Regions from separate parts of the Nonomuraea sp. B1E8 genome, predicted to be linked through region 1. Evidence: riboswitches for the same ligand, from Rfam matches in the RefSeq annotation. Region 1 holds a riboswitch; the other holds the start of a gene.
The links. Region 1 has a riboswitch for S-adenosylmethionine ahead of ABGA98_RS20670 (aminotransferase class V-fold PLP-dependent enzyme). Riboswitches for the same ligand answer to the same signal wherever they lie in the genome.
Positions count from the first base shown of each region.

Region 2: it holds a riboswitch for S-adenosylmethionine, as region 1 does, so the genes downstream of both, thrC (threonine synthase) here and ABGA98_RS20670 (aminotransferase class V-fold PLP-dependent enzyme) in region 1, are expected to answer to the same signal.

Region 1 covers NZ_JBDPLS010000005.1:591,793-597,239, reverse strand. The annotation lists gene ABGA98_RS20685 (acyltransferase) at 1-267, opposite strand, end outside; gene ABGA98_RS20680 (NADH-quinone oxidoreductase subunit D) at 264-1,409, opposite strand; gene ABGA98_RS20675 (DoxX family protein) at 1,533-2,186, shown strand; gene ABGA98_RS20670 (aminotransferase class V-fold PLP-dependent enzyme) at 2,189-3,394, opposite strand; SAM riboswitch class IV at 3,523-3,638, opposite strand; gene ABGA98_RS20665 (TerC family protein) at 3,753-4,538, shown strand; gene ABGA98_RS20660 (cytochrome P450) at 4,538-5,447, shown strand, end outside.
Region 2 covers NZ_JBDPLS010000023.1:27,462-32,908, reverse strand. The annotation lists gene groL (chaperonin GroEL) at 1-1,029, opposite strand, end outside; gene ABGA98_RS43355 (cold-shock protein) at 1,382-1,582, opposite strand; gene ABGA98_RS43350 (MoaD/ThiS family protein) at 1,824-2,099, opposite strand; gene thrC (threonine synthase) at 2,124-3,356, opposite strand; SAM riboswitch class I at 3,370-3,511, opposite strand; gene ABGA98_RS43340 (RNA polymerase sigma factor) at 3,591-4,145, opposite strand; gene ABGA98_RS43335 (trehalose-6-phosphate synthase) at 4,324-5,447, shown strand, end outside.

The sequences.
Region 1 (5,447 bases):
GACGAACGAGCCGATGCCGACGCCCCGGGCCCTGGCCCGGTTCCAGGACAGCAGGTGCACGTGACCGCCGACGTAGAAGAACAGCGGCAGCACCTGCAGCAGCCAGGTGAGGATCCACAGGCCCGAGGTGAAGCCCAGCGGGCTGGTGGGCTCGGGGCCGTGCGGCTTCCACTCGAGAATGGTGAACGCCCAGTGCCACACCACCACGACGATCAGGCTCAGGGCGCGCAGCCAGTCGACGTACTTGTCGCGTTCCTGTGTCGTCACTTGTCGATGTCACCCACGACGAAGAACATCGAGCCGAGGATGGCGACCATGTCGGCCACCAGGTGGCCGGGCAACACCTCGCGCAGCACCTGGATGTTGTTGTAGGAGGCGGAGCGCAGCTTGAGCCGCCACGGCGTCTTGTCGCCCCTGGAGACGAGGTAGTAGCCGTTGATGCCGAGCGGGTTCTCGGTCCACGCGTACGTGTGACCCTCCGGCACCTTGAGCACCTTGGGCAGCCGCTGGTTGATCGGCCCGGGGGGCAGTGCGCGCAGCCGTTCGGCGCAGGCGTCGGCCAGGTCGAGCGAGACCTTGAGCTGCTCGAGCAGGACCTCGAAGCGGGCGTGGCAGTCGCCGGCGCTCCTGGTGACCACCTTGACGGGCAGCTCGGGGTAGGCGAGGTAGGGGTCGTCGCGGCGCAGGTCGAAGTCGACGCCGGAGGCGCGGGCGATGGGGCCGCTGACGCCGTACTGCATGATCTGGTCGTGGGTCAGCACGCCGACGCCCCTGGTGCGGGCCAGGAAGATGTCGTTGTACAGGATGAGGTTCTCGATGTCGGGGACGCGGCGGCGGGTCTGCTCGACGGCCGCCGACACGCGGTCGAGCCAGCCGAGTGGCAGGTCCTCCTTGAGCCCGCCGACCCGGTTGAACATGTAGTGCATGCGTCCGCCGGAGATCTCCTCCATGACGGCCTGGATGCGCTCGCGCTCGTCGAAGGCGTAGAACAGCGGGGTGATCGCGCCCAGTTCCAGGGGGTAGGAGCCGAGGAACATCAGGTGGTTGAGCACCCGGTTGAGCTCGGCGAGCAGCGTACGCGCCCACACGGCCCTGACCGGCGGCTCCATGCCGAGCAGGCGTTCGGCGGCGAGTACCACGCCCAGCTCGTTGGCGAACCCTGACAGCCAGTCGTGCCGGTTGGCGAGCATGATGATCTGGCGGTAGTCGCGGACCTCGAACAACTTCTCCGCGCCGCGGTGCATGTAGCCGATGATCGGCTCGGCGGTGGCGATGCGCTCGCCGTCGAGCGTCAGCCGGAGCCTGAGCACCCCGTGGGTCGACGGGTGCTGCGGGCCGATGTTGAGGATCATGTCCTCGGTGGCCAGTTCTTTCGCGCCCGCACCGATTCCGACCACACGTTCCGTCATATGGCCATGCTGCCACCGTCGTGGGTGTCGATCCAGCGCGGGGCGGACGGTCAAAGCTTGGTATGAAGGTGCATCCCGAAGTCGGACATGGGGAGGGATACCTGGAATGGGGGGGAAATCACCATGAAAAGGGTATTGTTCGACGTCGCGGCCCTGATCGCGCGCGTGGTGACGGGCGTGATCTTCCTGGCCCATGGATGGCAGAAGTGGCAGGGCGGCCTGGGCGCCACCGCGCAGGGCTTCAGGGAGTCGGGGATCCCGCTGCCCGAGCTGGCCGCCTCCTACGCGACCGTCGTGGAGACCGTCGGCGGCATCTTCCTGATTCTCGGCTTGCTGGTCAGGCCGGTGGCGTTGCTGCTGCTGATCAACATGCTGGGCGCCATCTTCTTCGTGCACTGGGGGCTCACCCCGATGACTTCCGACAACGGCTGGGAGCTGCCGGCCGCCCTGGGCACGCTGAGCCTGCTGTTCCTCGTGCTGGGCGGCGGCAGGTTCGGCCTGGACGGCATCGTCCGCACGATGTCGCGCAGGCGTGCCGAACGCCGTGCGGCCGAGGCGGAGCTCGCCGCCCGCACGCCCGCCACGCGTGGCACGACCACGACCGGTGCGGCCGGGGGCCCGACGACGCCCGAGCCGGCGCAGCAGGAGCCGCCCCAGGTGCCCCGGCAGTCGAGCGCGCCGAAGGACAGCAAGCTCAGCGACCAGGACATGCGGGACATCGACGCCCTGGTCGGCGACGAGCCGCCACCGCGCCGCGGCGAACCGCCGAAAGGCTGACCTCAGCGGGAGGTGAGGTCGCGCAGCGCCTCGATCAGCCGGTCCACGTGCTCCTGCGTGGTGCCGATGCCGATCGAGGCGCGCACCGCTGATGCCGTGCCGTCCTCGCAACCGCCGCCCGAGCGCACGTCCACCAGGTGACGGACGAACGGGTGCGCGCAGAACTTGCCGTCGCGCACCCCGATGCCGTATTCGCCGGACAGCACCTCGGCCACCTCGCGGGCCGGGCGGCCGTCGACGGTGAACGACACGATGCCCACGCGCGGGTGGTCCTCCCCCCACAGGGACAGCTCGCGTACGCCCTCGATCGAGGCGAGACCGGCCCGCAGCCGGGCGATCAGCCGCTCCTCCTCGCGCACCAGCGGGGTCCACCCGGTGGCGGTGAGCGCGTCGCAGGCCGCGGCCAGCGCGATGGCGCCGAGCACGTTCGGCGTGCCCGCCTCGTGCCGCGGCTCTGGGTCGTCGTGCCACTCGACGGCGCCGGCCACCGACCGGACCGCGCCCCCGCCCTTCAGGTACGGCTCCGCCCCCGCCAGCCAGTCACGCCGCCCGATCAGCACGCCGGCCCCGAAGGGCGCATAGAGCTTGTGCCCGGAGAAGGCCACGTAGTCGAGGTCGAGCGCGGTGAGGTTGAGCCGCCGGTGCGGTACGAGCTGCGCGGCGTCCACCAGGATCCTGGCGCCGTGGCGGTGCGCGATGTGGGCCAGCGCGGCGATGGGCCACAGCTCGCCGGTGACGTTGGAGGCGGCGGTGACCACGAGCAGCTTGGGCCCGTCGATCGCGGCCAGTGCGTCGTCGGCGGCGCGCACGGCCTGGCCGGGGAAGGCGGGTGGCGCCAGCCGTACGGACCGGGGCCAGGGGAGGAGGGAGGCGTGGTGCTCGGTGTCGAAGACCACGGTGGTCGTGCCCTCGGGCAGGCAGCGGGCGAGCAGGTTGGTGGCGTCGGTGGTGTTGCGGGTGAAGATCACGGCGTCGTCCGGCCGGGCGCCGGCGAACGCGCTGACCGTGTGGCGGGCCTGCTCGTAGCGGGCGGTGGTGAGCTGGGAGGCGTAGCCCGCGCCGCGGTGGACGCTGGAGTAGGCCGGGAGCGCGGCGGCGACGGCCGCGCTGACCGGCGCGAGACAGGGGGCGCTGGCGGCGTAGTCGAGGTTGGCGTAGCTCACCAGCCTGCCGCCCTTGACCGGCACCTTGAGGTCGGCGCCGAGCACGGCGGGGACGCGCCGTTCCTCGGTGGTGGCGGGGGCCTCGTCCGCTCGGACGTGGGCGGACCTGAAGATCGTCAGCGTGGACACGGCAGTCCTCCTCGGGGTCGTCGGACCCCTGGAGCAGCCAGCGGAGCCCGCGCTTGCCCGCCACACCTCGTGACGGACCAGGTCTTCACCCGGGGCACCCCGCCGCGGACGCGAGGGTTGCCGGCCAGCTAGCCGGGGCTTGTCGCTGGCACTCATGACCTACGTCAAGGACTATAACCCGTACCCGGGCATGGATCGCAAGCGGGCGAACTTATGGGGCAACTGAGTCGTTGCTATCGGGAGACCCGCCGTCACATGCCTTGGAGGTGCGTAAATGCTGGAATGGGTGGCCGACCCGCAGATCTGGATCGGCTTTCTCACTCTTGTCGCCCTGGAGATCGTGCTGGGGATCGACAACATCATCTTCATCTCCATCCTGGCGGGCAAGCTGCCTCCGGAGCAGCGTGACCGGGCCCGCGTGCTCGGCCTGGCCGCGGCGCTGATCAGCCGCCTGCTCCTGCTGCTCGGACTGTCGTGGGTGGTACGCCTGACCGATCCGCTGTTCGCGGTCTTCGGCCACGACATCTCGGGGCGCGATCTGATCTTGCTGCTCGGCGGCCTGTTCCTGCTGGCCAAGAGCGTCACGGAGATCGGCCACAGCATGGAGGGGCCGCACGGCAAGGACGGCAGGAAGGCCGCGGCGGCCTCCTTCACGTCCGTGATCGTGCAGATCATGGTGCTCGATGTCGTCTTCTCGCTCGACTCCGTGATCACTGCCGTCGGCATGGTCGACGAGCTCGGCGTGATGGTCGCGGCGGTCGTGGTGGCGGTGCTGGTGATGTTGTTCGCCTCCGGGCCGATCAGCAGGTTCGTCGACCGGCATCCGACCATCAAGATGCTGGCGCTGGCGTTCCTCGTGCTGATCGGGGTGATGCTCGTCGCCGAGGGCCTCGGCCAGCACATCCCCAAGGGCTACATCTACTTCGCGATGGCGTTCTCGGTGATCGTGGAGCTGTTGAACATCCGCATGCGCGGCAGGCACGCCAGGCAGCGGGCGCTGGAGGAGGAGACGGAAGAGACCACTCCCGCGACGGAGGATCCCGCTTCTAAGATGAAATGATGCGCTTTGATCCCTGGAATCCGGATTTCGTGGCTCACCCGTACGGCGTCTACGAAGAGCTGCGGCGCGAGGCCCCGATCAGCTACTTCGAACCGACGAACCAGTGGCTGATCTCGCGCCACGCGGACGTCAACGCGCTGCTCAGAGACCGCCGCCTCGGCCGCTCCTACCTGCACGTGGCCACGCACGAGGAGTTCGGCAGGCCACCGGAGCCGGAGTTCCAGGAGCCGTTCTGGCGGGTCATCAGGGCGGGCATGCTCGACGTGGAGCCGCCGGTGCACACGAGGCTGCGCCGGCTGGTCTCCAAGGCGTTCACGCCGCGCATGGTCGAGTCGCTGCGCCCCCGGGTCCGCGCCATCGCCCGGGAGCTGGTGGACACGTACGTCGCCAAGGGCGGTGGCGACCTGATCGCCGAGGTCGCCGAGCCGCTGCCGGTCACCGTGATCGCCGAGATGCTCGGCATCCCCGGCCAGGACCGCCACCTGCTGCGCCCGTGGTCGGCCGACATCTGCGGCATGTACGAGCTCAACCCCGCCCCCGACGCCCAGCACACCGCAGTCCGCGCGGCGGAGGAGTTCGCCGGGTACCTCAGGGCCCTGGCCGCCGAGCGCCGGCCGCGCCCCGGCGAAGACCTGATCAGCGCGCTCACCCAGATTGCCGAGCTGACCGAGGACGAGCTGGTCGGCACGTGCGTCCTGCTGCTCAACGCCGGTCACGAGGCCACCGTGAACGTGACGGGCAACGGCTGGTGGTCGCTGTTCAGAAACCCCGCCGAGCTCGTACGGCTGCGCGAGGACCGCTCCCTGCTGCCCACGGCCGTGGAGGAGCTGATGCGCTGGGACACGCCGCTGCAGATGTTCGAGCGCTGGGTGCTGGAGGACATCGAGGTGCACGACGTGGAGATCCCGC
Region 2 (5,447 bases), on a different contig from region 1:
GCCGGAGATCTGCTCGGCGTCACCGGCGCCGTCGACGATCGTCGTCTCGTCCTTGGTCACGACCACCTTGCGGGCACGGCCCAGCAGGTCGAGGGTGGCGGTCTCGAGCTTGAGGCCGACCTCCTCGGCGATGACCTGACCACCGGTCAGGATGGCGATGTCGTTGAGCATGGCCTTGCGGCGGTCGCCGAAGCCCGGGGCCTTGACGGCCACGGAGCGGAACAGGCCGCGGATCTTGTTGACCACCAGGGTCGCCAGGGCCTCGCCCTCGACGTCCTCGGCGATGATCAGCAGCGGCTTGCCGGACTGCACGACCTTGTCGAGCAGCGGCAGCAGGTCCTTGTTGGCGGAGACCTTGCCGTTGACGATCAGGATGTACGGGTCTTCGAGCACGGCCTCCATGCGGTCGGAGTCGGTGACGAAGTACATCGACGTCATGCCCTTGTCGAAGCGCATGCCCTCGGTGAGCTCGAGCTCGAGGCCGAAGGTGTTGCTCTCCTCGACGGTGATGACGCCTTCCTTGCCGACCTTGTCCATCGCCTCGGCGATGAGCGCGCCGATCTCGGGGTCGGCTGCGGAGATGGAGGCGGTCGAAGCGATCTGCTCCTTGGTCTCCACGTCCTTGGCCAGCTTGGAGAGCTCCTCGCTGACCCGCTCGACGGCCGCCTCGATGCCCTTCTTCAGAGCCATCGGGTTGGCGCCGGCGGCCACGTTGCGCAGGCCCTCACGCACCAGCGCCTGGGCGAGCACGGTGGCGGTCGTGGTGCCGTCGCCGGCGACGTCGTCCGTCTTCTTGGCGACTTCCTTGACCAGCTCCGCGCCGATCTTCTCCCACGGGTCCTCGAGCTCGATCTCCTTGGCGATGGACACACCGTCGTTGGTGATCGTGGGAGCGCCCCACTTCTTCTCCAGCACGACGTTGCGCCCCTTGGGGCCCAGGGTCACCTTGACGGCGTCGGCGAGCTGGTTCATACCGCGCTCGAGACCGCGCCGGGCGTCCTCGTCAAACGCGATCATCTTGGCTGCCATAAGGCTAGACCTCCCAGATGCAGGGTGGCTTGTCGTGGACCGAGCCGACGCCCGCGACGGCATGGGTCAGCATCTCCGTTCGGCAGACCCCATCGTCTCGATCCGGTGTTGGCACTCTGCTGCACAGAGTGCCAACGAACTGTTTAGCACTCTACCCTGCCGAGTGCAAGCGAACTCACCCGTGGTCGGCACTTCCCCCAGGTCAGTCGTCTGTCCGGCGAGCCGCCCCGTGGGCGCACCGCTGGCCGCGGTTCGCGCACACGGCTCGCCGTACCAGGATCGACGAAGAAAGGTGACGGTTCGCCCGGACTGCGCTGCCGTGCGAACCCGCCGGTGCATACCAGTGCGGTAATCAGACCGTCCTGACGGACTCCGCCTGCGGCCCCTTCTGGCCCTGCGTGATCTCGAACTCGACACGCTGTCCCTGTTCGAGAGAGCGGTACCCGTCCATCATGATCGCTGAGTAATGGACGAATACATCCTTACCACCGTCTACCGCGATGAAGCCGTAGCCCTTGTCCGCGTTGAACCACTTGACGGTGCCCTGCGCCACTTCCGACTCCTCTTACTGGGCTCCCAGACCTCGCCCATTCCTTCGCGAGACCCGTAATCGCCTGACTTAACGGAAAATCAGCCAGGCGATCGCCCTCGACCATACCTGTGGCACGGGGTTTGGCAACAGAGTCAATCCGCAGACTGCGCATTTCCTCTCATCGACGGTTCAACGTTGAATTGCTGGGAAAAGAAGAAGGCGCCCGCAAGGGGCGCCTTCGCCGAAGTGTGATCTGCCGCACTCAACCGCCGGCGACGGCGGGGATGATGGAGATCTGGGTGCCCTCCGGCGCCGGAGTGTCCAGCCCTTGGGCGAATCGGACGTCCTCTTCCCCCACATAAACGTTGACAAAACGCCGAATCTTGCCCGATTCATCCAGGATTCTCGCGCCGATACCCGGGTAGTCAGAGTCCAGCTTGGCCAGCACGTCACGAAGAGTCGCGCCCTCGCCACTGACCTCCGCGTTGCCCCCGGTGTAGGTGCGCAGAATGGTGGGAATCCGCACAGAAACGCTCATGGTTTACCTCGCCTTTCCTGGTTGTCAGACAGTCGCGCGGAACGCGTCGAGGGAGGGCTTGATCACGGCCGTGGGCCTGGCGTCGCCGCTGATCGCGTCGAGCGTCTTGAGGCCGTCGCCGGTGTTCAGCACCACGGTCTCGGCCTCCGGGTCGAGCTGCCCGGTCTCGGTGAGCTTCTTCAGCACGCCCACGGTCACGCCGCCCGCGGTCTCGGCGAAGATGCCCTCCGTCGAGGCCAGGAGCTTGATGGCGGCCACGATCTCGGCGTCCGTGACGTCCTCGACGCCCCCTCCGGTCCGCCGCGCGATGTCCAGCACGTACGGCCCGTCAGCGGGGTTTCCGATGGCCAGCGACTTGGCGATGGTGTCGGGCCTGACCGGCTGCACGACGTCGTGCCCCGCCTTGTAGGCGGTCGACACCGGCGAGCACCCGGCCGCCTGAGCCCCGAAGATCTTGTAGGGCGTGTCCTCGACCAGCCCCAGCGCCACCAGCTCCTTGAAGCCCTTGTCGATCTTCGTGAGCTGCGAGCCCGAGGCGATGGGGATGATGATCTGCTCGGGCAACCGCCACCCGAGCTGCTCGGCGATCTCGTACGCGAGCGTCTTGGAGCCCTCGGCGTAGTAAGGGCGCAGGTTGATGTTGGTGAACCCCCACTTGTCACCGAGCGGGTCGCCGATCAACTCGGAGCAGAACCTGTTGACGTCGTCGTAGGTGCCCTCGATGCCGACCAGCCGGCCGCCGAACACCCGGGCCATGGCGATCTTGGCTTGTTCGAGGTTGGCCGGGATGAACACGCACGCCTCCAGCCCGGCCCGCGCCGCGGCGGCCGTCACCGCGCCCGCGAGGTTGCCGGTGGAGGAGCAGGAGAGCGTGTGGAAGCCGAAGTTGCGGGCCGCCTCGACGGCCATGGCGACCACGCGGTCCTTGAAGGAGTGGGTGGGGTTGCCCGAGTCGTCCTTGACGTGGAGGGATCTGATGCCGAGCGCCCGCCCGAGGTTGCCGGCCCTGACCAGCTTGGTCCAGCCGGGGTTCATGTTGGGCTTGTCGGCGACGTCGGCCGGCACGGGCAGCAGCGAGCGGTAGCGCCAGATGTTGGCGGGGCCCGACTCGATGGCCGCGCGGGTCACCTCGCCGAACTCGTAGGCCGCTTCGAGCGGCCCGAAACACTCCTGGCAGGCGAAGCTCGGACCGAGCGGGTAACGCGCGCCGCACTCGCGGCAGGACAGACCGACGGCGGGACCGAAATCGTGCGACATGAAGCGAGGCCTTCCCTCATCTTCGTCTGCGGCCACCTTGACCACAGACCGGAATTGGCACCTTGTCCCGGTCGGCCTCGCCAGGTCGCGAGTCACAAGCCGGGAGGGTTGCCGGGGCTTCGCAGGGCCGGTCCCTCCACCCCTCTGGATGAGCAATATTCAGTTGTCGACTCGGACTCTACCCGCCCACGTGGCGGAAACGTCCTCCCGTCTCAAATAATGAGACGTACGATCTCAGCGATAGTCGTCTCCCAGCACGCCCTGCACATATTTGCGCGCCTGGTGGATGCGCGACTTCGCGGTGCCGAGCGGGATGCCCAGCTGGTCGGCCACCTCGTTGTAGTCGAGCTGGACGATGTCGCGCAGAACCAGCGCCTGCGCCAGATCCGGCTTGTCGGCCTCCAGCGCCTCCATGGCGTCGAGCAGGTCGAGCCGCGAGCCCGCGATCACGCTGACGCGCCGCACGTCGGGCTTCTGCATCGGCAGCTCGTCCGAGCTCTGCTCGGCCGCCCGGCGTTTGAGCGACCGGTAGGTCGTGCGCGCGCAGTTGGCCGTCACGATGTGCAGCCAGGTGCTGAACCTGGCCCGCCCCTCGAAGCGCCCGATGTTGCGCGCCACGGCCAGCAGGGTGTCCTGGGAGGCCTCCTCGGCGTCCTGGTGGTAGGGCAGGATGCGGGCGCAGTGACGCATCACATCGGGCTCGATCCGCCGCAGCAGCTCGCCAAGAGCACGGTGGTCTCCGGCCGCGGCGGAGCGGGCGAGTTCCTCGGTTAGCTCATCAAGCGCCATGCCTGGGATCCTAGGGTCATAGGGAGCCTTGTTGGCATCCTTCCTTTTCCGATGGGCCGTTCACCACGATGATCAGTGTGGTCCCGTCTGCACCGACCCGCCAGCCGGAAGGAGTCACCTTGAGGTCTCACACCAGCTCGCCGCCCTGCCGGCGGCCCGCGCGGCCGGAGCGGGCGCGGTGAACAACGTCCTGGTGGCCTCCAACCGCGGCCCCGTCTCCTTCACCGTCTCCGACGACGGCGAGCTGACCATGCGGCGCGGCGGCGGCGGGCTGGTGTCGGGATTGTCCGGCGTGGCCAAGGACGACGGCGTCCTGTGGGTCTGCGCGGCGTTGTCCGACGGTGACCGCAGCGCGGTGCGCCTGGCCCCCGGCGGCCGCATCGACCAGGCCGGCTACGACACCGGCCCGCTGCGCATGCTCGACATCCCGCCCGCCACCTTCCACCGCGCCTACAACGCCGTGGCCAACTCCACGCTGTGGTTCGTCAACCACCTGCTCTACGACATCCCCAACGCGCCGCTCTTCGGCACCAAGTTCGGCCGCGAGTGGGAGTCCTACCGCGACTACAACGGCGCGTTCGCGCTGGCGCTGGCCGAGGAGGCCGGCCACGAGGCCAGGGTGATGGTGCAGGACTACCACCTGACCCTGACCCCGGCGATGCTCCGCGCCGAGCGGCCGGACCTGCGCATCGCCCACTTCAGCCACACGCCGTGGGCGCCGCCCGAATACTTCTCCCTGCTGCCCGACGAGGTGGCGCGAGAGGTCCTGGAAGGCATTCTGGGAGCCGATCACGCCGGATTCCTCACCGACAGGTGGGCGCAGGCGTTCATGGACTGCTGCGAGGCCCTGCTGGGCGCGGAGGCCGACCGCGTCGGGCGCAGCGTCACCCACGCCGGCAGGACGACCCGCATCGGCGTGCACAGCCTCGGCGTGGACGGCGCCGCCCTCTGGGAGCGGGCCTGCGAGCCCGACGTCGAGTCGCACATGACCGCGCTGAAGGAGCAGGTGGGCGACCGCAGGCTGATCGTCCGCATCGACCGCACCGAGCTGTCGAAGAACATCGTGCGCGGCCTGGTGGCCTACGGCGAGTTCCTCGGCGCCCACCCCGAGTGGCACGGCCGGGTCGTGCACCTGGCCTTCGCCTACCCGAGCCGGCACGACCTGCCCGAATATCGCGAATACACCGCGTCGGTGCAGCGCTGCGCCCGGCAGATCGAGGACGAGTACGCCACCGAAGACTGGGACCCGCTGATCCTCAACGTCGACGACGACTATCCGCGCTCCCTCGCCGCGTACCGGAT